DNA from 4 places in the Paenibacillus sp. FSL R7-269 genome. Region 1 is predicted to be linked to each of the others. Evidence: riboswitches for the same ligand, from Rfam matches in the RefSeq annotation. Region 1 holds a riboswitch; each other region holds the start of a gene.
What was found. A riboswitch is a leader RNA that binds a small molecule or an ion and turns the genes downstream of it on or off. The one in region 1 is predicted to bind thiamine pyrophosphate.
Positions count from the first base shown of each region.

Region 1 (7,703 bases):
ACACTACCGTTGTAGCCAGCGAGGCGGCAACGAGCAGAAAGAGCAGCTGCAGATTCTTGTCCGGTAGCGCCCGGTCAATGATCTGCTGAATCAGGATAGGAGGGAGCAGCCCCAGCACTGCGGATATGCACAATACAGTCATCACCAGCAGAGTCTGCTTCCAGTACGGGGCGAAATACTTGACGATGCGTAATAGCAGCGCTTTGGATATATCCGGCTTTGCCTCCTCCTCATCGAACTTTAATTTGCCATGCCCGAAGCCTCCTCCGGGTCCTATGGCTCTGAAGCCTCTCGACAATAGGGTCACCAGCTTTGCTTGAATTTTAGGGATACTATATATGTAAAAATAATCCTGTAATATGTCTGTCATGGGCATTATACGCCTGGATTTTCCGGATGTAAATGCTAAACTGGATAGGTTGGAATGAACTGGAGAACTAAAAGGCAGCCCTAAGATTGAGAGGAGAGGGACAGAATGATTATAGATGCACAGGAATATGAAAACAAAGGACTCCGCTACACGGTGAGATCAGCCGTGCTGCAGGATGCCCCGCAGTTGTCCGCGCTGAGACTGACGGTCGACGGGGAGACGGAGAATTTAGACCGGGTTCAGGGGGAAGCATTCATCGACCCGGAGGGCTTCCGGTCGCTTATAGCGGCGGATACGGCCAGCGGCACGAACCTGTTTCTGGTTGCCGGGGTTCAGGACAGGCTGGCGGGCTTCGCCAGATGTGAAGGAAGTCCGCTGCGCAGGCTGGCCCATCAGGCCGAGTTCGGAGTCGGAGTGCTCCAGGAGTTCTGGGGATACGGCATCGGCCGGAGCCTGCTGGAGCAGTCTATCAACTGGGCGGATTCTATGAGACTGGAGAAGCTGAGCTTGAAGGTTCTGGAGAGGAATGACAAGGCGATCCGGCTCTATGAGAGCCTGGGCTTCGAGGTCGAAGGTGTCCTGCGCAGAGACAAGCGGCTGGCCGATGGACAATTCTATTCTACAATTGTTATGGGCAGATTACGCGGGGATAGAGGGGGAGCGTAAGCCAAATGTAATCGGAAAACCGATCATAATTGGACTGGGCGCGCCACATAAGCCAGATGTAATCGGAAAACCGATCATAATTGGACTGGGCGTGCCACGTAAGCCAGATGTAATCGGAAAACCGATCATAATTGGACTGGGCGCCTGGTTTAAAATTAAGGAGCAGCGACGAGCTGCGCGAATCTCCGCGTGGTCTCGTGTATATCCTCAGCTCCGGCAATGGCCGAGATGATGGAGATTCCATCCGCACCAGCCCGGATGACCGGCGGAGCATTCTCCAGGGTGATGCCGCTGATGCCCACCACGGGAATGGTCAGGCCGCTTCGTCTTAGCTCTTCAATGACAGTAGTTCCCCGGACGGCCTGGGCATCATCCTTGGAAGTAGTAGGATAGACAGGTCCGACTCCGAGATAATCGGCTCCGTCCGCGATGGCCTGCCGGGCTTCCGTTAGATTATGCGCGGAGACTCCGATGATCTTATGCTCACCGAGCTGCTCACGGATCAGCCGGGCAGGCAGGTCATCCTGGCCGACATGAATACCATCGGCATTAAGCGCTGCGGCAAGCTCCAGATCATCATTCACGATGAACGGGATGTTATAGGCCCGGCATATCTGCCGGAGTTGTTGGCCTAGACGGAGCAGAGCGGCACCTTTAAGCGCAGAGGGACCCTTTTCCCGAAACTGGAACAGAGTAATGCCCCCATCGGCAGCAGCTGTTAAAGTGTCCTCCGGCGAGCGGCGGCAGTTCACACTGCCCATAATGAAGTACAGCTTCAGCAGTCTGCGCATATCCTCGCTGTCAATCCGTGTCATAACGTTATCCCCCTTGATCTCATCCTGTTCCCGTAAGCAAAATGATTCGTCGGCCCCTGCCCGGCCCCGATGTTCAGGCTATCCTCAATCGCCGCTTGAATAAAGGCCTTGGCGGTCTGGACAGCTTCTGGCATGGAGTGGCCCAGCGCAAGACCTGCCGTCACCGCAGCTGAGAAGGTGCAGCCGGTTCCATGAGTATGCCTCGTCGCAATCCGCGGGCTGGACATATACTGGAATTCCCGTCCGTCATAGAGCAGATCCACCGCCTCATCTCCTGACGGGTCATGTCCGCCTTTCAAGATAATATACTCAGGTCCCATCTGATGCAGCAGTCTTGCTGCTTTCTCCCGGTCTTCCCGGCCGTGAATCTTCATTCCCGTCAGCATCTCTGCTTCAGGAAGATTGGGGGTGATGGCAAGCGAGAGAGGAAGCAGGCTTGTAATTAGCGCCTTCACTGCCTCCTGGAGCAGCAGCTGTGAGCCGCCCTTGGCAATCATGACCGGATCGATCACCAGCTTCTGCTGCCAGCCGTACTGCTGCACTTTACTGGCAACGACGCGGATAATGTCACTGCTGAACAGCATCCCTGTCTTAATCGCATCCGGCGGCAGATCACTGCCGATCGAATCCAGCTGGGCTGCAACGGTCTCCGGCTCCATCGGATAGACTCCCTGGACACCTAGTGTATTCTGGGCGGTGAGTGCAGTAAGTGCAGACATGCCGTACACTCCCAGCTCCTGAAAAGTCTTCAAATCCGCCTGAATCCCGGCCCCGCCGCCGCTGTCGGAGCCGGCAATGGTCAACGCTTTGCGTATGCTAGTCATCTTGTTCTCTCCTTTGCGGTGTGCGTTTTAGGCTTCGAGCAGCTTCAGCCGTGAGCGGCTGCTGTATTGCTCCGGGGTCACCAGTGACAATTGATTCAGGAACAAGGTCTGGAAGCTGCCGGGACCTTGGGCTTCAGCCTCCTCAGCAGCAAGCTCTGCTGCCACGCCGTAGAAGGAGAGGGCCTCGGCAGCCGCCTTAAGTACCTCCCCGCCGCTTACGGCAAGGAATGCACCCACCACAGCACTTAGCAGACAGCCGGTTCCGGTTACCCGGGTCAGGATGGAGTGCCCGTTGCTGGCAATGTAAGTGCGCTTTCCGTCCGTAATGATGTCTTCCTTGCCGGTGATAATCACGACGCAGTTCAGCTTCTGCGCCGCTTTAACGGCTAGAGCGACTACATCGCCTTCGCCTGCTCCGGCATCCACGCCTTTGCTTGCCCAGCTCTCCCCGGCCACATTGGCAACCTCGGCCACATTGCCGCGCAGCGCAGTAAGCTGAAGCTCACTCAGCAGCTTAGCCGTAACGTCCGTGCGGTAGGCGGTAGCCCCGGCTCCAACGGGATCAAGCACTAGCGGCACATGGTGACTGTTCGCAGCCTTTCCAGCCTCGATCATGGAAGCAATGGCGGCTTCATTCAGTGTGCCGATGTTCAGTACAACCGCCCCGGACATGGCGGCTACATCCGCTACTTCTTCAATGGCATCGGCCATGAACGGCGAGGCTCCCAGAGCCAGCAGCCCGTTCGCTGTGAAGTTAGCGACTACGATATTCGTGATATTATGCACCAGCGGGTTCGACTGGCGTACTTTGGACAGATAAGACATATGAATTCCTCCTGAAGGTATAATTTAGAAATTAATAAAAGCATTCTTAACATCCACTTCCTGCGCCAGCAGTCCGTTCTCGCTCAGCCATTGGTTAACTTTCTCCCATGTAGCCTCATCCTGATAGCCGAAGGGCTGGGAGTCAGCATCCATCAGTGGCAGCAGGATCTCCAGACTGCGCTGTTCAATCGCTTCATCCAGCGTCGCGGTGTCCTCCTGATGGGCAAGCAGCAGCTTCAGTGCTTCATCCGGGTGATCGGCTACATACTGCTGGCCTTTTCTGATGGCATCCACGAATTTCTGATAAAAGCCCTGCGAATCCTGCAGTCCCTGCTCACTGGCGGCCAGTACCAGCTCATAATAATCCGGGACCCCGTAATCTACGGGATTGAAGGAGCGGACCGGATGGCCTTGCTGCTCCAGAATCAGCTGCTCATGATTGATGAACCCGCCCATAATTCCATCCACCCGTCCGGTGGAGAGAGCAGGAATCAGATCAAAGCCGACATCCACCAGCTTGAGGGATGAAGGGTCCCCGCCGTCGCTTTTCACCATCGTCTTCAGCATCGCTTCATATAACGGAACGGAGGAATATCCGGCTTGCTTGCCTGACAGCTCTCCCGGGCGGGTAATGCCGCTGTCTGCGGATACCATGAGATGATTCAGCGGGTGGCGCACCAGCGCAGCGATCGACTTGACTGGAATCTGCTCGCCCCGTGCCATCAGCACCTGCGGCTGATAACTGAGTGCCAGATCTACCTTCCCCGCAGCAACAAGCTTCAGCGCATCATTGGTATCGGCCGGCATCTGAATCTCAACCTCAAGGCCCTCCTCCGCGAAATAACCTTCAGCCTCTGCCGCATACAAAAAGGAGTGGACAGCATTGGGATACCAGTCGAGCATAATCGTCAGCTTATGGGCTGCGCCTTCAGCTCCAGTCCCGGCCCCAGCCTCAGAAGTGGCAGTAGTACCAGTTGAAGAGCCGGAGGCCGCGGGACTATTCGTATTGGCGCAGCCTGCCAGTACAGGCAGCATACAGAGGAGCAATGCGGACAGCAGCATGGCTGGCCTTGAAATTGCATTGTGCAGATAACGGGTATAGCGGATAGTAGTCATGAATAACGTCCTCTTTTCTTCAAAATAATCTTCTCCAGCGCGGCGACTGCCAGAAACAGCAGGATACCGAGTACGGATAATAAGACAACAGCAGCGAACATCTTGGCGCTCTGCAGATTCCCTGCCATTCTGCGGCTGAAATAGCCCAGCCCTTGGCTGCCCCCAAGCCATTCCCCAATCGTTGCACCGATCACACAGTACACAGCCGACAGCTTCAGTCCGGAGAAAAAAGAAGGCAAGGCCAGCGGAACGCCCACCTTCCCGAGAATCTGCCAACGGTTCGCGCCGTACGTAAGCAGCAGCTCCCGGTAGGCGTCCGTGTTCTTAGACAAGCCGTCATAGGTGCCGATGACCACCGGGAAGAAAGCGGTCAGGAAGACAACGGCGACCTTGCTCCACAAGGTGTAGCCGAACCACATGATGAACAGAGGCGAGAGGGCGATCAGCGGAACCGTCTGGCTGATAATCAGCAGCGGGTACAGCGCCTTGGCCAGCGGACTGAACAGGTGCATGGCGATGCCCAGCAGGCTGCCGCAGACCACAGAAATTGCGAAGCCTGTGAGCACCTCAAGCAGTGTAGCAGGCAGATGTACCGCGAATAACAAGCGGCGTTCCTCCAGCACAGCCATGCAGATCGCAGACGGAGCCGGAAGGATGAAGGGAGGAACCAGGCCCAGCCGGGCTACTGACTCCCAGACCGCAAACGCCAGCAGGGCGAGCAGGGCCGCCGGACCGTAATGCTGGAGCAATCTTCTAAGAGCGGCGGTTCTCATATAACTTCAGCTCCAATTCCTGGCGCAGGGCGGCGAACTGCGGTTCATAGTGCAGACTGTGATGACGCGGACGAGGGAGACCGGCTGAGAATTCCTGTATCCCGCCGTCCTCTCGGCCAGTCATTAGATAGATTCTGTCACTGAGCAAGAGCGCCTCCTCCAAGTCATGGGTGATGAATAGCACCGTCTTGTCTAGCTCCGCCCATAACTCCAGCAGCCAACGCTGCAGCGAACGCTTCGTAATGGCATCGAGCGCCCCGAACGGCTCATCGAGCAGCAGCAGGTCATTCCCGGCCGCCACAGTGCGGAGGACCGCCACACGTTGGCGCATCCCGCCGGACAGCTCCTGCGGATAAGCCCCTTCGGTCTCGTCAAGGCCGAAACGGTGTAGCAGGGTACGGATCTCGGCAATAGCGGCTGCTTTGGGACGGCTGCGCTTAAGCTCCCAGGGCAACAGACAATTGTCCAATACGGTGCGCCAAGGCAGGAGGAGATCCTGCTGCGGCATGTAGGCCACGCTACCCAGTCTTTTCGCTGCTGTTGCTGAATCAGCTCCGTTAAGCGTGATCCTGCCGCTGCCCGGCTCCAGCAGACCGGCGATGATTTTGAACAAAGTGCTTTTGCCGCATCCGCTTCCGCCTACGATAGAAATGAATTCGCCGCGCTTCACATCCATGGATAGCCCTGAGAATACGGGTGTCCGGGACGAACCGGTCCCGAAGACATAGGACAGATTGCTAATATTGATCATAAGACTATGTACGAAGCCTCCTTGGAATTGGTATAGATACTGTACGGAGCACAAAAAAGCCCCATTCATTCCCGGAGGCAATGAATGGGGCGGAAGGTACAGTCAGCTGAGGCCCTGTGACGGGAACCACTGATACATTCTGCTCCACTTCCCTCCGCTGGTATGATCCAGATCAGGTTCAAAGGGTCCGGAGCTTAAGCTCCGTCTCAGTCGGCCGACTCCCCTAGTGAATAATGTTGCTATTGAATTCGTAATTGCTACTTAATATACCACAAATTCCCCTCTTGTAAAGGGCAGGCGGTCAGCGCTTCGCCAGACCGGTCACGAACAAAGTGACGATGCCTCGGGAGATGTCCAGCTTGGAGGCGTGGTGCCGCTTCTGCTCATACAGGTACAGATCGGGACTGAGGACAGAGATTAGGGCTGTGGCTGCAAAGGCCGGATCAATGTCAATAATCTCACCACCTGCCGCAGCGCGCTCTAGCAGCTCTGTCATCATCACCCCCAGCCGCTGAAAAAAAGGATGCTCAAACTGGGTCAGCTGCTTCTTGCCGGTGAACTCGGCTTTGATCATATTCAACAGCTCGGCATATTGTTCAATGAAATCGGCAATCTGCTCAATGCTGCTCTGCAGCTGAGCGAGCGCCGGGGCTTCACCGGCACTGGCAGCGACCTGCTGCTCCAGCCCGGACAGGAATTGATCTGCGCTGCCCTTCAGCAGGGCAGAACAGATCTCACCCTTGTCCGTAAAACGGCGGTACAGGGAGCCTTGCCCTATGCCTGCCCGCTTGGCAATGCTGTACATGCTGACCGCCTCGAGTCCGCTCTCGGTGAACAACTGGCGGGCAGCTTCAAGAATCCGCTGGACATAAGGATCGGCGGACACGGGCGGAGCGGATTCTATGGCTTGCGGAGCTGACGGATGGAGCTGCGCAGCATCGGTGTCTGGCTTGTTCATGAGAACCCCTTTCAGAAATAAATCAGTGATTTACAGAAAAATAAATAAAAGAATTGACACCACGGACAATTGTCCGTAGACTATGAATTGCACTAACGGACAGTTGTCCGTTCACTCATTATATAGAACAATCTGCCCGCAGGTCAATGTAGAACGCGGACAGCTTTAGGAGGAGAAGAGACATGGATCAGACCTTGAAGCAGGAAGCCGATTTCCGGCTGTCCAGTATTCTGGTTCCGCTGCTGGCTATTATTGCAGGAGTATTTATGGTTGTGCTGGACAGTACGGCGATGAATGTAACTTTGTCCAGGCTGGTGGTGGATTTCAAGACGGATCTGCATACGCTGCAGTGGGTAGTTACCGGATATATGCTGGCTCAAGCTTCAGTTATTCCGCTGTCAGGCTGGCTGTCTGACCGGTTCGGAGCCAAGACAGTCTTCCTGACGGCGGTTATTGTGTTCACGATAGGCTCGATTCTGTGCGCTACACCAAGCAGCGCCGAATGGCTGATTGTTTTCCGGGTCATTCAGGGACTGGGCGGCGGCTGTGTGCTCCCTGTCGGGATGGCCTATGTGTACAGACTGGCTCCCAAAAGCAAGGTTGGC
Region 1 is NZ_ASPS01000021.1:123,389-131,091, reverse strand. It holds gene C162_RS11210 (ABC transporter ATP-binding protein) at 1-370, opposite strand, end outside; gene C162_RS11205 (GNAT family N-acetyltransferase) at 476-1,036, shown strand; gene thiE (thiamine phosphate synthase) at 1,192-1,851, opposite strand; gene thiD (bifunctional hydroxymethylpyrimidine kinase/phosphomethylpyrimidine kinase) at 1,848-2,675, opposite strand; gene thiM (hydroxyethylthiazole kinase) at 2,703-3,500, opposite strand; gene C162_RS11185 (ABC transporter substrate-binding protein) at 3,525-4,616, opposite strand; gene C162_RS11180 (ABC transporter permease) at 4,613-5,389, opposite strand; gene C162_RS11175 (ABC transporter ATP-binding protein) at 5,370-6,140, opposite strand; TPP riboswitch at 6,273-6,375, opposite strand; gene C162_RS34305 (TetR/AcrR family transcriptional regulator) at 6,442-7,098, opposite strand; gene C162_RS11165 (DHA2 family efflux MFS transporter permease subunit) at 7,281-7,703, shown strand, end outside.

Region 2 (7,703 bases), on a different contig from region 1:
GAGCTGAGCAGGGGCGGAGCTTCAACTCCCCTTGATCCTCTATCGGGTCGATGTCAGCACAATCAACACAGTTCATGGCAATCCCCTCCGCCTCATGATGTCGATAACCTGAGGCCATTATAGCATGATTCCTCCGGCACAATCCGGAAAGAAGCAGCAGAAAGAGCCTCTTTTGAACCATGAAGGTCCATAAGAGGCTCGGGTTGCCAGACTATATAGTGCTCAGGCTTTGGCAGAACTCACCCGTTACCGGACACGGCCATCCTTTTACCGGAGACACCCGCTTAAGACTGCCATACCCCATGCTCGCCGTTCTTGCCCATATATTCAATCCGTGAAGGTGACAGCTCAAGAATGACATAATCGGGATCATCCGGTCCCTTGAACCATTTCTCCAGGGACTCATTCCATACCTTAGAGCGCAAGCTATCATCCTTCGTCACAGCAACCGTAGCTTCAATCTCCAGTACTTCCTTGCCGCCGCCCTGTTCATAACCAAGCAGCAGACAAGCATTCGGATTATCCTGAAGCTCTTCTACCTTATGAGTCTTGCGGCTCGTTGCGAGATAGATGGACAGCCCGTCATGAAATACCGCCATGTATCGCACCTTAGGCTTGTTACCGGCCTCAATCGTGCCGAAGGAACCGAACCTGTTCTCGTCCAGCACCTGTATGATTGTTTTCTCCAGCTCTTTGTTGTCCATTGACGTCACAGCTCCCTTCAAATTCATGTGAATATAAGTTTATATATTCACGTCCGCGGTTTGGATTTATGATTAACCTGTGCCTAATATAGTGTACCCTTCCCGTTCATTCTGAATCCCGCCATCTGCTCATAAATTGATTCATAAGGAGTCTTATCCTTGAAAAAACTAATCTGGATCGGCTGTCTCTCCTATTTCGTAATCGGCCTTGCCCATGTCGTCCTGGGCTCCATTCTGCCAGTGCTGCTCCAGCATTATGACCGCAGCTACAGTGCAGGGGGCGAGCTGATCTTCAGCCAATTCGCGGGCTTCCTGGCCGGCGTACTGGTCTCGCCGCTGCTGAACCGGCGGTTCGGCAAGCGCGGCGGCATTATGATTGCCACCGGCCTGCTGCTGTGCGCCGAGATTGCTTATGCCTTCCTCCCGCCCTGGGGCTGGATGTACGTAATTGCCGTAGCCGCAGGGTTCGGCTTCGGGATGATCGAAGCCGTCATCGGCACGATTATTATAGCCGCAGTCACCGAAGGAACAGCAGTTGCCATGAGCCGGCTGGAGGTGCTGTTCGGTGTCGGGGCGCTGCTCATGCCGCTGGCGGCCAGTCCGCTGATTGCCGCAGGGCAGTGGCGGCTGGCCTTCCTGATCGTTGCAGCCTTCTCCCTCCTCTCGCTGCTCTTCTGGGCGAAGAGCAGATTCGGCCCGCTGGACAGCGCGCTGGATGAGCGGCCTGCCCGCCCTGACCGCGCTGCGGCAGCGGGAACCGCCAGAAGATTATCCTTGCCCTACAAAGGCAAGCAGTGGGTCGTGCTTGGCTTGTTCATTCTGTTCTTCTTCCTCTATGTAGGCACCGAGATGAGCCTGGTGAATTTCATGCCGGCGATCTTCATCGCGAAGCTGGGCATGAGCGAGGCCACGGCTGCGCTCACGGTGACCTTCTTCTGGCTTGCTATGTCGGCAGGCAGACTGTTCGCCGGTGTCATTGCCGAGAAGATTTCCTACCGTATCTATGTGCTCGTCAGCTGCTTTGCCGCTTTGCTGCTGCTTATCATTTTCCCGTTCGCCGGTCACCGGCTTGCCGCCTTTGCGATCATTCTGCTGCTTGGCCTGTTCATGTCCGGCATCTTCTCGATCGCGCTGGTCTTCTCCAGCAAGCTCCTGCCCGGCGCAGAAGAATCGACGCCCAGCATTATGATCGCCTCCGGCGGAATTGGCGGCGCGGTGCTGCCGCTGCTGACCGGCTGGTCCATGGATCATCTGCAGATCGCCCAGACCTCGGGACTTTTGGCCGCTTTTGCCGCACTGTTATTCGTGCTGAGCGTGACAGCCTGGAGAATCGGGTAATTATAGCTGACAAGGTCCATATTCTGTGAATAAGGATGGAACCCACACATGGCTGAACTGCATTCTGAGCCCACTCTGCATACCGCCTTGCTGCAATTCATTTTCCCCTTTTCAATTAAGGCGGAAGTCGATCAAGAGCTGATTGAGAGTCTGCAGGAGGATGGATTTACGCGTTTTTTTCTGGAGAACAAGGAACTGGAGCATGCTTATTACGGGGAGAATCACTGTGTATCCCATGAGAAAATGGAGCGAAGCTATCTTCCGTTTGCCGCCCATGTCTTGTTTCCGCGTGAGAAGGACAAGGATTCCTTTCGCCGCTTTTCCCGGGCCAATGATCTGCTGTGCGGGCTGCAAATGCCCTTTCGGACGGTTCCCTTCCGCGTGCTCTCGACCGATGTGTTCCTCTGCCCGTTCGAGCTGGGCTTCCTGACGGTAAGAGTGGCTATTGAGGAGGAGAACCTCCCCTTCAGCATGGTGCTGGAATTCGCCGACCGGTTCCGCAATCTGGAGGATGTCAGTGTTCAGGATGAGCATACTTTCATTCATTGTCATAAGAAGTCTTTTGCCCGGGTGGAGGATTTCGTGTTCAGGCATCTGGCAGCGGGGCTTGAGCCGTATCTCGATCCTGCGGAGACGAATGGCAATTATTTCGAGACCCTGCCCTTCTTCGTCGATGAACGGATGCTGGTGCAGGCCTTCTACGGCGTTAATCTCCAGGAGGATGAGGAAGAGATCAGTGTTGAAATGCTCTACCGGGCCTCCCAGGTGGACGGTCTGAACATTGACGGCACCCCCTACATGAGTGCGAGTGATCCGGACTATATCAAGCAGTACACCCGGGAGCATTGCTATAGCCGCTGGGGGCCGGACACCTATTATATGACCAATGAGCAGACCTTCTGCTGCGTGAGCCGGGCTACGCCTGCGATTGCCGCAGGCCTGATCAGCCAGATGTACGGCGAGTATTATTACGGAATGCTGCTGAGTATTTTTCATAAAATCGTACTGCTGAAGCTCGCCAACCTCCACTCCCGACTGCGCATCAACCACGATAACGACGAGATCGAGAATCTGATCTTCCTGATCAACAAATTCTCGGCCAAATTCTACTTCCTGGAGCTGATTTCGCAGTCGCAGGGGCGTGAGATTTTTTTTCAGCTGCGTAAGGTGTATGGCAATGATGCCTTGTTCGATGAGGTGAAAATGACCCTGAATGACCTATTCCAGTATCAGGACAAATTCCAGGCCAAACGGCGGGATACGCTCCTGATGGTGCTCACGGTATTTACGGTCATCAGCGGAATCTACGGGATGAATCAGGTAATCGAGGATCTGAAGGGCCAGATCGACTGGAGCAAAATGCTGGAGTACTCCGCGTTCGAGTATCTCGCTCTGTTCCTGACCTTCTCGGGGATCACCGTCAGTGTCGGCTTAACGCTGAGAGAGCTCTGGAACGGTATCCGCAGCCGCCGCAAGAAGCGGCATTATACGAGGGATTAAGATACAGAGGGTGGACAACGGCGAAGCTGCCGTCTATAATACACCGTAAGAACATAGCAATACCCGTGAACTTTATAGAACCAGGGGTGCTGGAATTGGCCGGCTGAGATTGTATCCCACAAGATACTGACCCTTATACCTGATCTGGATAATGCCAGCGTAGGAATCTTCATTCGGCACAGTGCCTTAAGCAGTACTGAAGCTGAAGTCCCCTCACGCAAGTCACTGGCGTCCCGATCATCGGGACGCTTTTTTGATTCTAAGGATGTACAGGAATAAGGTTTCTGTAAGCTCTGAAGACTAGGGGTTGCTGGAAGGAGAGAGAAAGAGAAATGGGAGTCAAAAAAACAGTCACACTACTGCTCAGCTCCATGCTGCTGCTCACTGTAGCGGGATGTGGCGGCGGGAACAACAGCGGGAATGCGGGAGCCAGCGCCCCTGCTGCCGGGAACAGCACGGCTGCACCTGATGCAACCGCAGCCGCACCCACGGATGCACCTAAGGTGCTGACCCCGGTCAAGATTGCCCTGGACTGGACGCCGAACACCAATCATACCGGCCTGTATGCCGCCAAGGAGCTGGGCTATTACGCGGAGGAAGGTCTTGACGTGCAGATTGTACAGCCTGGCGCTGCCGGATCTGATACGATGGTCACTTCCGGTGAAGCCCAGTTCGGCATCAGTGCCCAAGAGGCGCTGACCCTGGCCCGTCTGCAGGATGTACCGCTGGTGTCGATCGCTGCAATCATTCAGCATAATACCTCCGGTTTCGCGGCTCCGAAGGACCGCAACATTAAGACGCCGAAGGATTTCGAAGGCAAAACCTACGGAGGCTGGGGCTCCCCTGCGGAGCAGGCTGCCATGAAAGCCATCATGGACCCCGAAGGCGGGGATGTCTCCAAGGTGAAGCTGGTGAATATCGGTGAAGCGGACTTTTTCACAGCCGTGAAGCGGGATATTGACTTCGCCTGGATCTTCTATGCCTGGACCGGCGTAGAAGCCGAGCTGCGCGGGGAGCCGCTGGATATGCTGTATCTGAAGGATTACGCTCCGCAGCTCGATTACTACACCCCGGTGCTGACCACCAGCGAGAAGGAGATCGCCGAGCATCCTGAAGTGGTGAAGGCCTTCCTTAAGGCTACGTCCAAGGGATATCAGTACGCTATCGATAACCCGGAAGAAGCCGCGACGGTCCTGTCGGATGCTGTACCTGATCTGGACCCCAAGCTGGTGCTGGCCAGCCAGAAATGGCTTAGCCCGAAATACAAGGACGACGCCCCGCGCTGGGGTGAGCAGAAGCTTGAGATCTGGAAGAATTACGCCGACTGGATGTACGGCCTGAAGCTGCTGGATAAGCCGCTGGATGCGGAGAGTACGTTTACGAATGAATTTTTGCCGGAATCATAATGAACCCGCATGGCGGGAATCTTATACTTAACTTGGAGAGGAAGGATTCATCATGGCTAATACATTGCTGAGCATTCAGGTCATTCCGAAGACACCGAACAACGAGGATTCTATCCCATACGTGGACAAGGCCATTGAGGTCATTCAGAAGTCAGGCGTGAAGCATCAGGTGAATCCGCTGGAGACCACGATGGAAGGTGAGCTGTCCGATCTGTTGGATATTGTGCGTGACATGCATGAGGCGCTGATCGCTTCCGGCAGTCCGAGTGTGATCTCACAGATCAAGATCGCCCATAATCCGGGCGGCATCAGCATGGATAAGCTGACGGAGAAATACCGGCCGTGAGAAGCACCTGGAAGCTAGTGTGGCCGCCCCTTGTGGCGGTCCTCTTTTTTGTCGGGATATGGCAGCTATCGGTCATGGTGTTCGACATCCCGGCTTACCAGCTGCCCAGCCCTGCGGATATCGCGCGTGAGTCGAAGAACAACGCCTCCGGGATCTGGGAGCACACCGCTGCTACGCTGCGGCTGACCCTGATCGGCTTCCCTGTCGGCACAGGCATTGGCCTGCTCACCGCCTTGCTGCTGCATCTGCTGCCCTGGCTCAAGAGAGCGCTCTATCCGCTCCTGATCCTCAGCCAGAATGTGCCTTCTATTGCGCTTGCCCCGCTGCTGCTGATCTGGTTCGGGTTCGGCCTGCTGCCCAAAATCATCCTGATCACCCTCGTCTGCTTCTTCCCCGTAGCTGTTGCAGCCATGGGCGGACTGGCCCAAAGCGACCGGGTGATGATGAATTATATGAAGATGGCCGGTGCGGGCAAGTGGCAGATCTTCACCCGGCTGGAGCTTCCCGGCTCCCTGCCCTCCCTGTTCTCCGGGCTCAAAATCTCGGCCACCTATGCGGTGATGGGCGCAGTCGTGGCCGAATGGATCGGCGCCGACAAGGGAATCGGCTACTATATGCTGCTGCAAAAGTCCTCTTACCGTGCGGACCGGATGTTCGTGGCCATCGCCATCATCGTGCTGCTGAGTCTCGTATTATTCGCGCTCATTGCCCTGCTGGAGAGATGGCTGGTGCGCTGGAAGCCGCGTAAGGATGCTTAATGTGTACAGAAGGATCATCCACAACAGAAGTAACCATAATGAACAGAGGGAGGCTGGGCGAATTGTCTGAGCTTACGAGGATTGAACTGGAGAAGGCGGACGGAGACGGACGCCTGCGCACTCAGAGTGTGCCGCCTGCGCTCGAAGTCAGCGGCATCTCCAAATCGTTCACGCACCGCCGCCGGGAGACGCAGGTGCTGAATCAGGTGTCCCTGACCGTGGAGCCGCAGGAATTCGTCTCCATTGTCGGCCCGTCCGGCTGCGGCAAAAGCACGCTGTTCCATATTATCGGCGGCCTTACACTGCCGGATACCGGAACGGTGAGCATGAACGGCCTCCCGGTGACCGGGCAGCGCGGCAAGATCAGCTATATGCCGCAGCAGCCCGCGCTGTTCCCGTGGCGCAGCACGCTCGACAACGTTCTGCTTGGCGGCGAGCTGCAAGGCGCCCCCAAGCGGGAGGCCCGCGAGACTGCGCGCCACTGGCTGGCGAAGATCGGCCTGGGCGGCTTCGAGCGGGCCTACCCGCACATGCTGTCCGGCGGCATGCAGCAGCGGGCCGCCTTTCTGCGGGCCATGCTCGCGCCGCAGGAGCTGATGCTGCTCGATGAGCCGTTCAGCGCACTCGACGCGCTGACCCGCGAGCAGATGCAGCGCTGGCTGCTGGAGCTGTGGGAGGAGAACCGCCGCTCCGTGCTGTTCATCACCCATAACATCGAAGAGGCGTTGCTGCTCTCCACCCGCATCTATGTTTTCTCGGGGCGTCCCGGCTCCGTCCTCCACACCGTGGAGGTCCCTTTCCCGCGCCCGCGCCGTGAAGAGATCGCCGATTCGCCGGAGTTCCTTCGGATGCGGCGTCAGCTCTCCCAGTGGATGCGCGAGGAGCAGGCGAAGAGCCAGAGTTAAGAGGGGTTGCTGCGCTGGTGACTTAGCAGGAAAGGTGGCGTGGCGCCCCCTGCTATACATAACAACAGCCCTCGTGACTCGGCACTGCCTTGCCTGTAGCAGCATAACTCTGCCTGATTGTATTTAGTGCAATAGAATCTTCAATATTCCGGACAAAATTCACTTCTGCTGTATTTCGTACAGCAGATTTTGTATATTTGCCCAAAAATACCACTTTCGCAGATTTCTGCTGTACAGAGTACAACAGAATCGGATTTGCTGCGGATTCAGGGAACATCTGTTGTATAAAATACAATTGAGCTAACCATTCCACCCATAGCTGTATTACGTGCGATTAAAAGCAGCCAAAAACATAGTTTGTCTTCTGTAGCTGCAATTGGTACAACTAAGTTAGCCCCAAAGGGGTGAAATCCAGGATAAACAGTTAGTTTAATTGCACCAAATACAGCTATATAGAGATTCGGCGGTACATCAGATGATTTAGTTGTACAGAGTACCCCAGGCCGTCCTACATCCAGCCCTTGTCCTCTGCCAGCCGCACCGCTTCGATCCGGGTCTTGACCGCAAGCTTGCTGAGGATCTCCGAGATGTAGTTGCGGACAGTACCGTAGGAAAGGTGGAGCGCCGCAGCGATCTCACCGGCGCTGCGGCCCGCTGCGGCCAGCTTCAGAATCTCCCGCTCCCGGTCGGAGAGGGGGTTCTCTTCGCGCAGGCTGCCGAAGACCAGCTCGGGCGAGACCTCACGG
Region 2 is NZ_ASPS01000144.1:6,000-13,702, reverse strand. It holds gene C162_RS32655 (EAL domain-containing protein) at 1-76, opposite strand, end outside; gene C162_RS32650 (pyridoxamine 5'-phosphate oxidase family protein) at 285-704, opposite strand; gene C162_RS32645 (MFS transporter) at 864-2,042, shown strand; gene C162_RS32640 (hypothetical protein) at 2,091-3,542, shown strand; TPP riboswitch at 3,615-3,725, shown strand; gene C162_RS32635 (ABC transporter substrate-binding protein) at 3,875-4,948, shown strand; gene C162_RS32630 (thiamine-binding protein) at 5,001-5,294, shown strand; gene C162_RS32625 (ABC transporter permease) at 5,291-6,052, shown strand; gene C162_RS32620 (ABC transporter ATP-binding protein) at 6,091-6,957, shown strand; gene C162_RS32615 (response regulator transcription factor) at 7,466-7,703, opposite strand, start outside.
Region 2: another riboswitch for thiamine pyrophosphate. It lies ahead of C162_RS32635 (ABC transporter substrate-binding protein); the one in region 1 lies ahead of C162_RS11175 (ABC transporter ATP-binding protein).

Region 3 (7,703 bases), on a different contig from region 1:
CCGCTGCTACACCCACAGGTTCAGCAACAGGCTGCGGTGCTGCTTCCCCCTCAACGGATATCCCGGTGCCGCTCTCATACAGCCATTCCTGAATGTCACCGGTAGCCGGATGGACCAGAATGCCCTGACGGCGGAAGGCCCAGCAGTTATAGGCCACAGAGACGAAAAAGCTGGCTGGCAGCCGGTTCATCACTCCGATTTTGCAGCCCAGCAGCGTCACTTCACCGCCGAAGCCCATCGTGCCGATTCCGAGCTTGTTGGCATTCTCCATAATGTAATTCTCCAGCTTGCCCAAATCTTCAACAGGATTCACATCCTCGACCTTGCGGAACAGCTGCTTCTTCGCCAGCTCATAGCCCGTGGTACGGTCGCCGCCAATACCTACGCCAATGAACCCTGCGCTACAGCCTTGGCCCTGCGCCTGGTACACGGAATGCAGAATGCACTTGCGGATACCGTCGAGGTCGCGTCCGGCTTTGCCGAGTCCCTCCAGTTCTGCCGGAAGGCTGTACTGGATGTTCTTATTCTCGCAGCCGCCGCCCTTCAGGATCAGCCGGACATCAATGCTCTCTTCCTCCCACTGCTCGAAGTGAATCACCGGAGTGCCTGCCCCCAGATTATCCCCGCTGTTCTCGCCTGTTAGCGAATCCACGGAATTGGGACGCAGTTTCCCGTTCTTCGTAGCACGGATAATTGCGCTGTGAATATCCTTCTTCATCTCTATCTGATTCACGCCCACCGGCGTATGGATTATAAAAGTCGGCATCCCCGTATCCTGGCAGATCGGCGATATTTGCTGCTCCGCCATCCCGATATTCTGCGCTATCGTGGTTAGTGCCAGTCCGGAGCGTGTCGCCCGGTCTTCCAGCGCCCGCCCTCTGGCTACCGCCCGGCGTACATCACCCGGCAGGTTCGTGGAGGTCTCTACAATCAAATTATAAATGCTCTCTTCAAAATGCTGCATCTTCATTCAGTCTCCTCTCCATCTGGTTCAAGCGGCCCTAACTCTGGTACAATTAGTTACTATAATAGCACATTAAGCTGCTCATGAAAGGGGTTACCTCAAAATTGAACTACCATTTCTCTGCCTATCTCTACCGGCTGCAATATATCCAGCGCTGGAGCCTCATGCGCAGCACCGCCCCGGAGAACGTGGCGCAGCATTCGTTCCAGGTCGCCCTGCTGGCGCACATGCTGTGCACCATCGGCAATGCCCATTTCGGCCGGTCGCTGAACGCCGACCGTGCATCCACGATGGCGCTGTTCCACGACGCCACCGAGGTCTTCACCGGCGACATCGCCACGCCGGTGAAGCATAACAACTCGCGTCTGCTGTCGAGCTTCCGCGAGATGGAGCAGGTGGCCGCCGACAGGCTGGCGGCCATGATCCCGCCGGAGCTGAGCGCAGTCTACGCGCCGCTCCTGCAGCCGCACACCAGCCCGCCCGGCTCCGAAGATGCCGGACTGCTCCGCTACGTCAAGGCAGCGGATGTGCTTGACGCTTACCTGAAATGCGTCTGGGAGGTCGCCGCAGGCAACCGTGAATTCGCCGCCGCCCGGGAGCAGACTGCCGCGAAGCTGCATGTGCTGGAGATGCCTGAGATGGCATATTTCCTTGAACACATGGCTCCGGGCTTCGAGATGTCGCTAGACGAGCTGTCCTCCAGTGCGAGTCAGGTTCAGTCTGCCGGGCAGCCCGAACCTATAGAGTAAATAGAGTACGGCATTCGCATAGCGTTGGCTCCCAGCGTTGGCTGGAACACTAACGTGTGAACAATGCGAATACCTTATACCGCTCTTAAGCAGAAGCTCATTTATCCATCTGACTGCATTCTGACCGCGTCCAGTGTCAGCCCTGAGGAGCGCACATTCAGTCCATGTAGCATTGCTACGGCACATTGCGATTGTGCTCAGTTTTTCGCATACATCGGGCCCACACGCCTTAGTGGTAGAAGGAGAAGTCAGCACGCGTAGCCTACAACGCTTATACAATACAAATAACCCGCCATGAGCGGGTTATTTGCGTATGGTCAGGTTACGTTAAGCACGGTTAGTCTGGTCAGATAAGTTAAGCACGGTTAGTCTGGTCAGTTTAGCTTGCTTCGGTTAGTCTGTTCAAGTTGCTTGGTTAGCCTGATCAGTTTAAGTGACATCCAGTTTGGTCACATCAAGCTAAGCCAAATCAGCTTGCCTACCTCAAGCCAAGCGGCTCGGACAGGATATCCCAGTCCTTGAATACCGGCTGGAGTCTTTGCGAGCGCAGCATCTCGGCCATCTCAGCCACGCTACGGTTGTCCGATATTTCAAACTGCGGGGTGCCCCCTTCGAGGGAATGTCCGCCCACTTCGGTGGATACCCCTGCGGACATCTTCGTGATGCCGAGCTGGACCAGATGATCGCGCAGAGCGGCAGGCTCGCGTGTGGACAGTGAGATGCCGGAGCGCGGCAGGAATAGGCGGTACGCCAGGATGATCTGCACCAGCGCACGGTCGGTAACATCGCTTGCGGGGTTGAATTCGCCTAAGTAAGGCCGGAATCTGGGAGTAGACAGGCCGATTTCGCATTCCGGGTACTTGTCCTGCAGATACCTCGCGTGCAGGGCCGTTGCCAGCGCCTCCTGGCGCCATTCGTACATGCCGAGCAAGGCTCCGATATTTATTGAACGAAAGCCAGCTTGACAGCCCCGTTCGGGAGCATCCAGCCGGTTGCGGTAGACGCGTTTGGGTCCTTTTACATGCAGCGCACGATAAGTCTCCTGGTGGTAGACCTCCTGATAGAGCGTTAAGCCGTCCACGCCGGCTTCTCTGAGTTCTGCATATTCAGCTGTCGAGAGCGGATTCACTTCAATGCTGACGGAGGAAAAATAGCGGCGCAGCACATTCACGCAGTCCCTCACATAACCGGCCGGACTATCCCTCCGGGATTCTCCGGTCAGGATCAGAATGTGGCGCAGGCCCGTGGCTGCGATGGTCTCTGCTTCCCGGGCGACCTCCTCCAGCGTCAGTTTTTTGCGCGGAAAATCATACATAGAACTGAAGCTGCAATACGTGCAGTGATTCACGCAAAAATCTGCAAGATACATCGGGGTAAACAGCTGCATCACATGGCCGAAATGCGTACGCGTTAACCGGTGCGCCTTCTGCGCCATCTCCTCCAGATAAGGCTCCGCTGCCGGTGACAACAAGGCCATTAGCCCTTCTTCATCCACCTGCTCTGCACGAAGCGCGCGCTTCACATCCTCTGCCGTATACCGGCTCCATAGCGTCCCGTAAGGAAGCTGTTCCAACCGGGTCATCGTCTCATAAAAGCTCATAGCCGTTCCTCTCCTCCCTAATCCATCTGTCAGGCCAAGAACCCGGTCAACGGTGAAGAGGCTGCCGCCGTCTCCTCCACAGGCCCCAGTCCGGCGAGATAAGCTTTGCGCCCTGCGGATACCGCTTCACGAAAAGCTTCTGCCATCAGCAGCGGATCTGAGGCGGTAGCAATCGCTGTATTAAGCAGGACCGCTGCGGCCCCCATCTCCATCGCCTCAGCCGCCTCGGATGGTCTGCCGATTCCGGCATCCACGATCACCGGCAGATCCATCTCGGAGATCAGAATCCGGATCAGCTCCTTGGTCTGCAGCCCGCGGTTGGACCCGATCGGCGCTCCCAGCGGCATTACGGCTGCGGCCCCCGCTGCCTTCAGCCGCAGAGCGGCGGACAGATCAGGACTCATGTACGGAAGCACCACGAAGCCCTCTGCTGCAAGGATCTCGGTCGCCCGGATGGTCTCCATGTTATCCGGCAGCAAATATTTCTGGTCGTTGATGACCTCAATCTTCACCCAGTTCCCCAGTCCCGCCGATCTCGCCAGCCGGGCAATCCGTACTGCTTCCTCTGCGGTGCGCGCACCAGAGGTATTAGGCAGTAAGGTCATATGGGAAGGAATATGGCTGACAATATTGTCACTGCTCTCCGGGTCCACCCGGCGCAGGGCAACGGTAATGACCTGTGAGCCTGATCGCGTAATCACCTTGGGAATGAGGGTGTTACGGCTGTATTTTCCGGTGCCAATGAACAGTCTGCTGGTTAGAGTCACTCCGCCAATCATCAATGGATCTTGCATATTAACGCCTCCTGGGGTAAGTCTTCGTGTTTAGCCTCCGCCTACAAAATGAACCAGCTCCACCCGGTCCCCTTCGCTGAGCAGTGTGTCTCCGTAAGCCTCTCTGCCGGCAAGCTCACCGTTCAGCTCGACAATCACCAGCTTACCGGCCCACTCAGGCCGGGCCAGCAGATCCGCCAGTGTCCGGCAGCTCTCTTCGAACCTCTGTGGCATCCCGTTAACGGTCACAATCATGCCTGTTCACCTCCTGCTGTGCCCTCTACTTGATCCATATCATGCATTACAAGACTGCTCTGCCGCCCTGTGAACCGCTTCCCTGTAGGCCAAGGCCGCTCCCATCGGGTCTGGAGCTCCGCAGATTCCCGACATGACAGCAATGCCAGCCGCCCCTTGGGCCAGCACCGCTCCGGCATTGCCCGGGGTAATCCCTCCGAGCGCAATCAGCGGTATGCGGCACCAGCGGACAGCCTCTGCCAGCTGCTCCAGTCCCCGTGCCTGCTGTCCGGGCTTGCAAGCCGTAGGGAACACATGCCCGTAGAGGCAGAAGTCTGCTCCCTGCCTTCCAGCCTCCGCCGCCACTTCCGGCGAGTGTACCGATCTGCCGATCCGCAGGCCCGGTGCAAGGCCGCGTACTGCGGCTGGCGGAAGGCTATGCCAGGCTAACTGTACACCTCCTGCCCCGGCGGCCAGGGCAACATCGATCCGGTCATTAATGACCAGCTTCGAAGGCGGCACCCCGGCCTGAAGCATCTGCTGCGCTGCCGCCAGCAGTTCCCGGGCGGACATGGCTTTTTCCCGGAGATGGATATAATCCACCATAGAATGCACCGCCACGGCCCATTCAGCCAGCGCTTCAGGCTGCAGCCGCCCGTCCGAGACCGCATGAATCTCGTACAATACCCTTCTCCTCCTGTCTGTTCCAGCTCAATCTACACCACAACACAACACAAAAAAGACCGCTCCCCGTAAAGGAAGCAGTCTGGAATAGAAGCTGGAATACCGGTACTCACCGTGTACCCCCGCTGCAATATTCGTTCTCCACTTCCCTACGCTGGTATAAACCAGATCAGGTTCAAAGGGTCCGGACAACTACGCCCGTCTCAGCCTTGCGGCACCCCTAGTGATCGTTCTATGCTATTGTTTGGCCTTGCTTTTTGTATATTAGCATATTATTCCTGTCAGGGCTATACCTGCCTCGTCTCTCGTCTCACAAAAGCCAGCCTCCCGGCTGGCTTCTCCACATTTGCTAAGCAAATAGTGTATTAGTATGGTCACGCTGCTTCTTATCCGTTGACAACCTCGCCGCCGTTCACATGCATCACCTGTCCGCTCACATAGGAGGAATCGTCCGAGGCCAGGTATACATAAGCCGGTGCCAGCTCTTCAGGCTGTCCCGGGCGCTTCATCGGCTGGGTGCCGCCGAACTCACTGACCTTCTTCGCGTCAAAGGTGGACGGAATCAGCGGGGTCCAGATTGGTCCGGGCGCTACCGCATTCACGCGGATGCCCTTATCGGCCAGATTCATCGACAGCGAACGGGTGAAGCTGAGAATCGCTCCCTTGGTGGACGAATAGTCCAGCAGCTGCGGGCTGCCGCGATACGCCGTGATGGAGGTGGTGTTAATGATCGTAGAGCCTTTTGTAAGATGAGGCATGGCTGCTTTGGTCAGATAGAACATGGAGAAAATATTCGTCCGGAACGTACGCTCCAGCTGCTCCGCTGAGATGTCCTCAATATGGTCCTGCGGATGCTGCTCCGCCGCATTGTTGATCAGGATGTCGAGCTTACCGAGTCCTTCAACGGTTTGACGAATCAGGCTTTGACAGAAGCATTCGTCCCCGATGTCCCCGGCGATCAGAATGCATTTTCTGCCCTCTTGTTCCACCTGGCGCTTGGTCTCTTCCGCATCCTCATGCTCGTTCAAATAGGAGATTACCACATCCGCGCCCTCCTTGGCAAAATGAACGGCAACCGCACGCCCGATCCCGCTATCGCCTCCCGTAATGAGCGCGGCCTTGCCCAGCAGCTTGCCTGCTGCCTTGTACGCCGGTGTCTCAAACTCCGGGAGCGGGTTCATCTCACTCTCAATTCCGGGGCGTTGATCCTGTACCTGCGGCGGCAGGGTTTTAACAGGTTGTTTGTTAGTGTCTGGCATAATCCATTCTCCTTTCGCTATCCACAGTAATGTTGATTGATCATGTTAGCATGGCTTAAGGTCTGGTGTTTATGCATCAGGCAGTGTGCCTGCTTGGCTGTACGTTATGTTACTTACCACACCTGGCAGCCGCCCAAACAGCCAATCTTCATTCACCGGCACCTATAGCGGAACGATAGTCCGGTAAGCAACGAACGTTTCCAAAAAGAATATTATCTATATCCGCCAGGGGGAATGTCCTATACTTTGTGAGGAACGACAACTACCTTTAACTGAAGGGACGCTACTATCATGGGGAATGAGCGCATCTTGCTGACGAACGGAACTGTAATCGATGGAACCGGACGGCCGCCGCTGCATCATACAAGCATTGAGATTGTTAATGGCCGCTTCGGCACCATAACACAACATAGTAATATTCACGGGAGAACCGGGTATGACTCCGCAACAACAGTGATCGACCTAGAGGGTCTGTTCATTGTGCCGGGGTTTATTCACACCCATGCCCATACCAGCTTCAAGTACATACAGAATAAGCCGCTGCACGGATATCATACGGAATATTTGGCCGCGTGCCTTGCAGAAGGAATGACTACGATCCGCGATGAAGGAATGACTACGGCAGCATCGATTGACGATGTAGTCACTCAGACGCAGCAATTGGAGAGCGGTGCTTTTCCCAGAATTCTTACATCCGGCAAGGTATTCACTGCTCCAGGCGGTTACGGTGGTCAGGAGCCTATCGGGGTAGGGAGTGCGGATGAGGCGCGGCTTAAGGTCCGTGAAGTCTTGGGACAAGGAATACATTTCATCAAAACAGCGCTGGAAGACGGCTACGATTCCGCCACCGCCGGACTCCCCCAGCTGAATCAGGAGATTCTCGAAGCGATCTGCCAGGAGGCCCGAAGCATGGGCGCTTACGTATCTGCTCATGTTACAAGTGCACGCAATCTTCAGATTCTGGTGGATGCAGGGATCAGTGATGCTGCGCATATGGTCTACGACCGGCTGGACGATCAACTGATCCGGCAAATGGTGAGCGTGAGCATCCGTATCGTCCCCACGCTCACCGTACTCCAGATGTTCCAGGACAAATTCGGTGCGCCGCTGCTGGAGCAAGGGCTGGATAATGTCCGGAGATTTATTCAGGCAGGCGGGGAGATTGGACTGGGGGATGATTTTATCGAAGAAGCTCCTCCGTGGTACAGAGCCGGTATGCCGTGGAAGGAGATCCAGCTGTTAGGCCAAGCCGGCCTCTCCCCGATGCAGATTATTATGGCCGCCACTTCATCCGGTGCCAAGATCTGTAGGCTGGATCATGAACTCGGTACCATTGAGACAGGCAAGAGGGCCGATCTGTTGGTCGTCGGGGGAGATCCGCTGGCGGATATTAACAACCTGCGTCAGGTCAACTGGGTAATGAAAGACGGCAAGATCGTA
Region 3 is NZ_ASPS01000035.1:7,967-15,669, reverse strand. It holds gene C162_RS17290 (fumarate hydratase) at 1-964, opposite strand, end outside; gene yfbR (5'-deoxynucleotidase) at 1,069-1,713, shown strand; gene thiH (2-iminoacetate synthase ThiH) at 2,192-3,313, opposite strand; gene C162_RS17275 (thiazole synthase) at 3,343-4,107, opposite strand; gene thiS (sulfur carrier protein ThiS) at 4,138-4,341, opposite strand; gene C162_RS17265 (thiamine phosphate synthase) at 4,381-5,004, opposite strand; TPP riboswitch at 5,134-5,236, opposite strand; gene C162_RS17260 (SDR family oxidoreductase) at 5,391-6,263, opposite strand; gene C162_RS17255 (amidohydrolase family protein) at 6,555-7,703, shown strand, end outside.
Region 3: another riboswitch for thiamine pyrophosphate. It lies ahead of C162_RS17265 (thiamine phosphate synthase); the one in region 1 lies ahead of C162_RS11175 (ABC transporter ATP-binding protein).

Region 4 (7,703 bases), on a different contig from region 1:
CAGAATGGAGCGGATCGGCACATCTCTAAATCCTATGTTGGGCGCAAGGATGATGATACCTTCACGAATATTCGTAAATCCGGCCAGTCCCGCACCCACACCAGCCAACTGGTCCCAGGAGTACGGAGAGTCCTCCACAATCTGGCGTACATACTTCTCGATATTATCGATGACAGCATCGACGCCATCCGCAGTCCCTGTCGGACCTTCGTAAGTGTGCAGCAGGCTTCCCTCGGCATTACAGATTCCAACCTTAATCGTGGTACCACCTAAATCCACGCCAACGTAGATATGTTCAGACATGTTACAAGCCACCTTTTTCTATGCTAAAATAGTTAATCCTACGTACCCACTATAATAGAAGCCTCCCCTGCGGTCAAGGAAAGGCGATACACCCGGGGCAATGGGCTTGAGGAAGCTGGCCGGAACGCTCACTGGCAGCTTCAGCCCGGCGGCAACCCGCATAACATAACCCCAAAACATATAAATTCTTATTTTTTAACAAAAAGACTTTCTCACCAGGCAGGCAAGAAAGTCCGTTCATTCTCTTCTATTGTAAGGCACCGGACGTATTACTGCTATTCCGACAAAATCCGCTTCTGGCCCTCAAGGGCACGGATCGGTGCGATATTCTGGGTGAATTCCAGCGTCCCCATATAACGGCCGTCTGCATCCCGCACGGCGAAATAACGGATATAGATGAATTTATCCTTGATGTTAATCCAGAAATCCTCAGCATCCTTCACTCCGGCCTTGAAATCCGCCAGCAGCTTCTCAACAACATGCACGCTTTGCGGCGGATGGCAGTTCTGCACGGTGCGGCCGATGACAGCCTTCGTCCGGGCGAAGATCCGTTCCTTGCCATGCGAGAAGTAGCGGACGACATCGTTCTCATCGATAAAGGTGAGATCCACCGGCAGATGATTCATCAGCGTCTCAAGCTGGTGGAGCGACAACAGCCCGGTCTCGAACCGGATGAAGCCCTGGGGGGACAGACCTTCCCCTTCTTCCGCCGGAACATCAGCGCCCTCAGGCTCCGCCGCACGTTCCGGTACCCATTCCTGATCCGGCGCAGTCAGGCAGAAGCCGATTTCATCGCTTTCGCGGGCGATTTTGACCCACTCATCCTCAGTCAGCTTATCCAGCGCCATCGGTAGCAGAATATTCTCTTCCTTGAAGATCATTTCATTGACTTCCTTAATAATCTCTTCAAGTGCGGCTGTAATCTGCCCGCTGTCCCCGTTATAGGCGCTAAGCGCCTTCTTGGCTTCCTTGATCATATTGCGGATTCCGTCATCGACTCCCCACATTACCTTCGTAGGACCGTATATACCGTACTTCTCCAGGTAAGGGAACAGGAGATTCTCCTTGCGGCTGTAGTGCTTGTCGAGATCCAGCAGCAGACTCAGGTCCTCCAGCAGTTTGAAAATAATCTCATCGCTGGCGTTCTTCTTGAACTTATCCGCATGCAGCTCCAGCCGGAAGTTGACCAGACGCTCGATCTCGCGGTTCTCCAGCTTGAACGTATGCACGGGATGACCGGGCTGCTCCTCGGGCTTAGAAGAACGGTGAATTTGTTCAATCGAGCCTTTGAAAATCGCCGTATGCACGGAGCAGAGGCGCTGTACTTCCTCTACCGGAATGCCTTCCTCGGTCATTAGGGAGTGCTCCATGGCGGAGATTTCCTCCACCGTAACATCGCCTACCGCCTCTTCAAATCGTGCCTTAACCTCCTCCACGCTTTTGCCCGCATGCAGCTCCTTGATGATCTCTCTCAGCATAGCCTGGCGGCGTGTCTGTTCCGGAATATCGACCTCGCGGTTATTAATCAGTTCGCTCATCGTAATCTCTCCTTCTATTCTATAATCTCGAAACCATGCTGCTGAAAGGCCAGCCGAACGGTTTCTAGCTCTATTTTCTTTAATTTCATTCCTTTGGACAGGGTCATGAATCGTCCTGCAGTCTGCAGCATTCCAGGCTTTGCAATATCACGAAAACCCAGCTCCACCATGATCTCAACAATTTCCGGGTGCCTAGTTACCAGCTCAAAGACCGATTCATCCAGCTTCAACGCTTTGCTCATCCTTTTGCACACCTCACTAATGAGAATTCTTCTCAGGCAATAGCTTAGCATAGGGTACAGAGGTGAATTGTGATTGTAATCACTAACTATAAAAAGACTATCCCCGCAAGCCTTTCAGCTTGGGAGATAGCCTGAGAATGTTACGATTCCGCTGTATTAGCAGCTAAGTTAGAGTGATTTGCTCCATCTATGGGAATTACGGATATCATGCGAAATCCACATGCTGCAGAACTTAGGACCACACATCGAACAGAAATGCGCCTGCTTCGCCCCCTCCGCCGGCAGGGTCTCGTCATGATACGCGAGCGCTCTTTCCGGGTCGAGGGAAAGATGGAACTGGTCGCGCCAGCGGAACTCGAACCGCGCCTTGGACAGCGCATCGTCACGGTCCTGCGCTCCCGGATGTCCCTTGGCAAGGTCTGCAGCATGTGCAGCAATTTTGTAGGTAATGACGCCTTCGCGCACATCATTCTTGTCAGGCAGGCCTAAATGCTCCTTAGGGGTAACGTAACACAGCATCGCCGTGCCGAGCCCCCCGATCATCGCGGCTCCGATGGCCGAAGTGATGTGATCATAGCCGGGTGCAATATCCGTAGTCAGCGGCCCAAGCGTATAGAAAGGAGCTTCCCGGCAAATCTCAAGCTGCTTGTCCATATTCTCCTTAATCTTGTGCAGCGGCACATGCCCCGGACCTTCAACCATGACCTGAACATCGTGCTTCCAGGCTAGTAGGGTCAGTTCTCCCAGCGTCTCCAGCTCGGCGAACTGAGCTTCGTCATTGGCGTCGGCGATTGAGCCGGGACGCAGGCCATCCCCAAGTGAGAAGGCCACATCATACGTCTTCATAATCTCACATATATCTTCGAAGTGTGTGTACAGGAAGTTCTCCTGCTGATGAGCCAGGCACCAGGCGGCCATAATCGATCCGCCCCGGGATACGATGCCAGTCATTCTCCGGGCAGTCAGCGGAATATAGCGCCGCAGCACCCCTGCATGAATGGTGAAGTAATCCACTCCCTGCTCCGCCTGTTCAATCAACGTGTCACGATAGAGCTCCCAGGTTAAGTCCTCGGCAATGCCGTTCACCTTCTCCAGCGCCTGGTATAAGGGCACTGTACCGACCGGCACAGGAGAATTGCGGATAATCCACTCCCGGGTGGTATGGATCTTGGAACCGGTGGAGAGATCCATAATGGTGTCAGCCCCCCAGCGGGTCGCCCACCGCATCTTCTCCACTTCCTCTTCTATAGAAGAAGTGACCGCAGAATTTCCGATGTTCGCATTGATCTTCACCAGGAAGCTACGGCCGATAATCATCGGCTCACTCTCCGGGTGATTTATATTGGCCGGGATAATGGCACGGCCCGCTGCCACTTCATCCCGTACGAACTCCGGCCGGGTATTCTCGCGGATCGCAATATACTCCATTTCCGGCGTTATAATCCCTTGCCTTGCATAATGTAGTTGAGTTACATTACCGCCTGTATAGGCCCGCTGGGGATTCCTGCGCAGTCCTGGACAAGCTTCGGCGGCAGCCCCTTGTCTGCGGATTCCGTTATCCTCCGGCTGGACGGCTCTTCCGGTGTATTCCTCCGAATCGCCACGCTCCGCAATCCAGCTTGAACGGTGCGGCGGCAGCCCCCTCCGAATGTCAGTCTCTTCCGCGGCATCCGTGTAAATACCGCTTGTGTCATAGACACGCAGCGGAGCATTCTCCTCTTCCCCGGCAACGCCTTCGGTTCTGCTAAGGCTGATCTCACGCATCGGAACTTGGATATCCGGGCGTGAGCCCTCCACATACACTTTACGGCTTGCGGGGAATCCGGAAAGATCCACCTCTTCGTTTTTACCCATTCCTGTCATTTCAATCTCCTCCTCTTCGCTCTGTACACTCATCAGATAAGAGGTCACGCAGCAGATTGAGCTGAAGAATCTATAGATTCCTGCAAGTCAAAAAGCCGCTCCACCTGGAGCGGCTTTATTAAAGAAACAGCCAAATAAGACTGTACTCAAAAAAGGTCCGACTCCACTTTCCTACGCTGGTATGATCCAGATCAGGTTCAAGGGTCCGGAAATTCAATTTTCCCGTCTCAGCCTATTCAGGCTCCCCTAGTGGGTATCTTATCTAATTAAGTACATTTTACCTGTGCGGGTAATTGTTGTAAACCCGTTATTTGTCCAGCGATTCGCTCCAGTCGTGCACAATTGTGCCTTCCAGGAACTTCTCGGCATCCATAGCGGCCATACAGCCGGTTCCCGCTGCCGATATCGCTTGGCGGTAACGGGTGTCCTGCACATCGCCGCAGGCGAATACACCCGGGATGTTGGTCTCGGTGGTACCCGGATTCACCACGATATAGCCATTAGCATCCGTATTGATCTGCCCGCCCAAGAAGGCTGTGTTCGGTGTGTGTCCAATCGCTACGAACACACCGTCTGCCTCTACCAGCTCTGTCAGACCTGTCTCATTATTAAGCACCGTAAGACCCTTCACTCCGGTCTCTCCTACCGTTACTTCTACCGGTGTGCGGTTCAAGGCCCAGGTTACCTTGCTGTTGTCACGCGCCCGGTCCTGCATGATCTTCGAGGCCCGCAGCTCGGGACGGCGGTGAACCAGCGTTACGCTGGAAGCAAAACGGGTCAGGAAGCTGGCTTCCTCCATGGCAGAGTCACCTCCGCCGACGACGACAATCTTTTTATTACGGAAAAAGAAGCCGTCACAGGTCGCACAGGTGCTGACCCCACGGCCCACATTCTCCTGCTCGCCCGGGATGCCCAGATATCTTGCAGAGGCCCCGGTTGAAATAATGACTGACTCCGCTTCCAGTACACCCATTCCGTCCACTGTTACCTTGAACGGACGCTGTGAGAAGTCCACCGACTCCACCCAGCCGTTCTTGAATTCAGCGCCGAAGCGTTCTGCCTGCTTGCGCATATTGTCCATCAGGTCCGGACCCAGAATCCCTTCAGGGAAGCCTGGAAAGTTCTCCACTTCTGTTGTCGTTGTCAGTTGTCCCCCAGGCTGCAAGCCTTCAATTACCAGCGGGCTCAGGTTCGCACGCGCCAGATAAATGGCAGCAGTCAGCCCGGCCGGGCCTGTTCCGATTACAATCGTTTTGTACATTACATTGGCCTCCTTACAAGTAGATGTTCTTACAACAGCAATTGCTTCAAATACGGGTAGTGGACGGCGTTAAGCCGCCGGTTCCGGGCAGTATCCCCTTGGGTCCGGGAGCAGCCGCAGGCTCCTGCTCTTCACCCGGCGAGCTGCCGGCTTCATTCAGGTTCTCCCCGATCAGCCGCTGGAGGCTGAACAATGCTGCCTCCTGCAGGCGGTCCTCCTGCAGCGGCTCCTGCTCCAGAACTCCGCGCAGCACCTCTGACATCTCCTCGTCCTCAATCCAGCGAAGCGCCTCGGTCACCTGGAGCTTCGTAGCGGAATCGCCGTAGCGCAGCGCCCAGAAGAACGAGGCGCGCAGCAGCGGATTATTCCGCACTTCTTCAGTGAACCTGCCTGTATTGCCCTTCCACTGCTTCAGCTGCTCCTGGAAGGGCAGCTGATAATTATAGCTGACAGTAGGCATAGGATGTCCTTCTGCACGGGCCTGCTGGAGCTGGGACAGGAAGAACGCAGGGACAGCGGAAGCTGGGTCCAGCTTGGCTGCCTGTCTCCAGCAGCGCAGCGCCTCATCAAGTCTTCCGCTATTGCTTGCCGCCGCTGCACAATAATGATACAGCCCGGCGTCTCCGGCGACCTCCTCGTCCTTCAGCAGACGGCGGAAATGGCTGTAAGCGGCGGTGTGCCGGCCCAGGATACCCATGGTTGTGGCCATTTTGAATACATGCTCCTGATGGAACGGCACCGTTGCTTCAAGCATCCCCAGCAGCGTCTCAAGCTGCCCCTTGTCCCCTGCATACTGCAGGAAGATGGCCATATTGCACAGAGCGTGCAGATTGCCAGGGTCCTGCTTGAGCACTTCATTCAGACATTCCTTCGCCTTGGCGAACCGGCCCATATAGAAATGGGCGAGTGCCAGATTATTATGCGCAGCCAAAAAATCCGGGGTGCTTGCAATGATCTCCTCCAGCAGCTCTACAGCCTGAGGGAACTTGCCTTCCTCCAGCAGACTTCGCGCCTGGTCATGCTCTACGACTCCCTCACGGCTGCGGATACGCACCAGCGGAGCAGGCCGGTTCAGCTCATATTGCAGCAGCTCCATCAGTTCTTCGGATTCGGTCATGAACTCGCCGTCAGCATCCTCTTCCAAGTAGGTGACCAGCGAACGCTCCGCCTCTTCAAAGCTTTCCATATTAGCGAAGTTATTAGCCATATAGAAATGGCATTCCGTCATAGCAGGGTCGATCTTCTCCAGAACATGGATAAGAATCTCGTTAGATGCGGTATAATTGCCCATCTCAGATAATATACCCGCCATATTGCAATGATTCACCGGATTATCCGGCTCATATTCAACAGCTTTGCGAAAATTTCTTAATGCCTTATCATATTGAAAGCGGTCCAGCGACCGAACGGCTCTTTCAAAGAAAAAATTGGCATCCAGAGTGACCGGAATGATGTTACTGTTCTCCGCGACATTCTCTGAAGTTCTCTCAATCATGGAAGCAAGGCACCTCCCTTTTGTCAGCTTCCCTAGCCTTACCTGTTCGTTTCCATTTATGGTCTCGGCTGTCTTCTTCACACAGTATACCACATGTGGCAACGAGATTCTCAATCTCAAGAGAGTGCTAACGGGAGTGAAAAGATTGGAAAAATACAGCCTTAGGGCCTGCTCACATCTCATTCACAAAAAAGACGCGGGAGTTAAATCCCCGCGTCTCTGAATAGCTTATCTATGGAACCGCCCTCGATGATAATGCGCGTGGCCTCCGCCAGCATGGGGGCTACCGAGAGCACTGCGAATCTGCTGGAATGCTCGTCCGGCAGGGCAATGGAATCGGTAATGACAATCTCGTCGATATTGGGATGGTCCATCCGCGCAAGCGCATCTCCGGAGAACAGTCCGTGTGTAGCACAGACGATGCTGTTCCGCGCCCCCCGCTCCTTCAGGCCCTCCACCACATTGACGATAGTCGTTCCGGTATCAATAAGATCCTCGATAATGATCGGCGTCCTGCCTTCCACATCACCAATGACATGGGTGATCACCGATTCATTATGAGCCGGACGCTTCTTAATCATGATGGCGAACGGCGAATCCAGGCGGCTGGCCAGCTTCTCCGCCATGGATGCGCGTCCCGCATCCGGGGAGACCACGACCAGATCGGTAAGACCCTTCACCTTCAGATAACCGCTGATCAGATCAAGCGCGGTCAGATGATCGACCGGAATATTGAAGAATCCCTGTATGGCTGCGGCATGCAGATCAATGGTAATTACGCGCGTTGCACCGGCGGTGGTCAGCACATCGGCGACCATTTTGGCCGAGATTGGTTCACGCGGTGCTGATTTGCGCTCCTGCCGGGCGTACCCGTAATAAGGAACGATAATGTTCACCGTTCTGGCCGATGCGCGCTTGGCGGCATCAATCATGACCAGCAGCTCAACAAACAGCTCGTTAATCGGATGAGCCAGGGATTGCACCAAAAATACGTCGCAGTT
Region 4 is NZ_ASPS01000001.1:17,569-25,271, reverse strand. It holds gene C162_RS00160 (ROK family glucokinase) at 1-303, opposite strand, end outside; gene C162_RS00155 (DUF438 domain-containing protein) at 579-1,841, opposite strand; gene C162_RS00150 (DUF1858 domain-containing protein) at 1,856-2,083, opposite strand; gene thiC (phosphomethylpyrimidine synthase ThiC) at 2,252-3,946, opposite strand; TPP riboswitch at 4,098-4,204, opposite strand; gene trxB (thioredoxin-disulfide reductase) at 4,254-5,207, opposite strand; gene C162_RS00135 (tetratricopeptide repeat protein) at 5,254-6,702, opposite strand; gene C162_RS00130 (ribose-phosphate diphosphokinase) at 6,906-7,703, opposite strand, start outside.
Region 4: another riboswitch for thiamine pyrophosphate. It lies ahead of thiC (phosphomethylpyrimidine synthase ThiC); the one in region 1 lies ahead of C162_RS11175 (ABC transporter ATP-binding protein).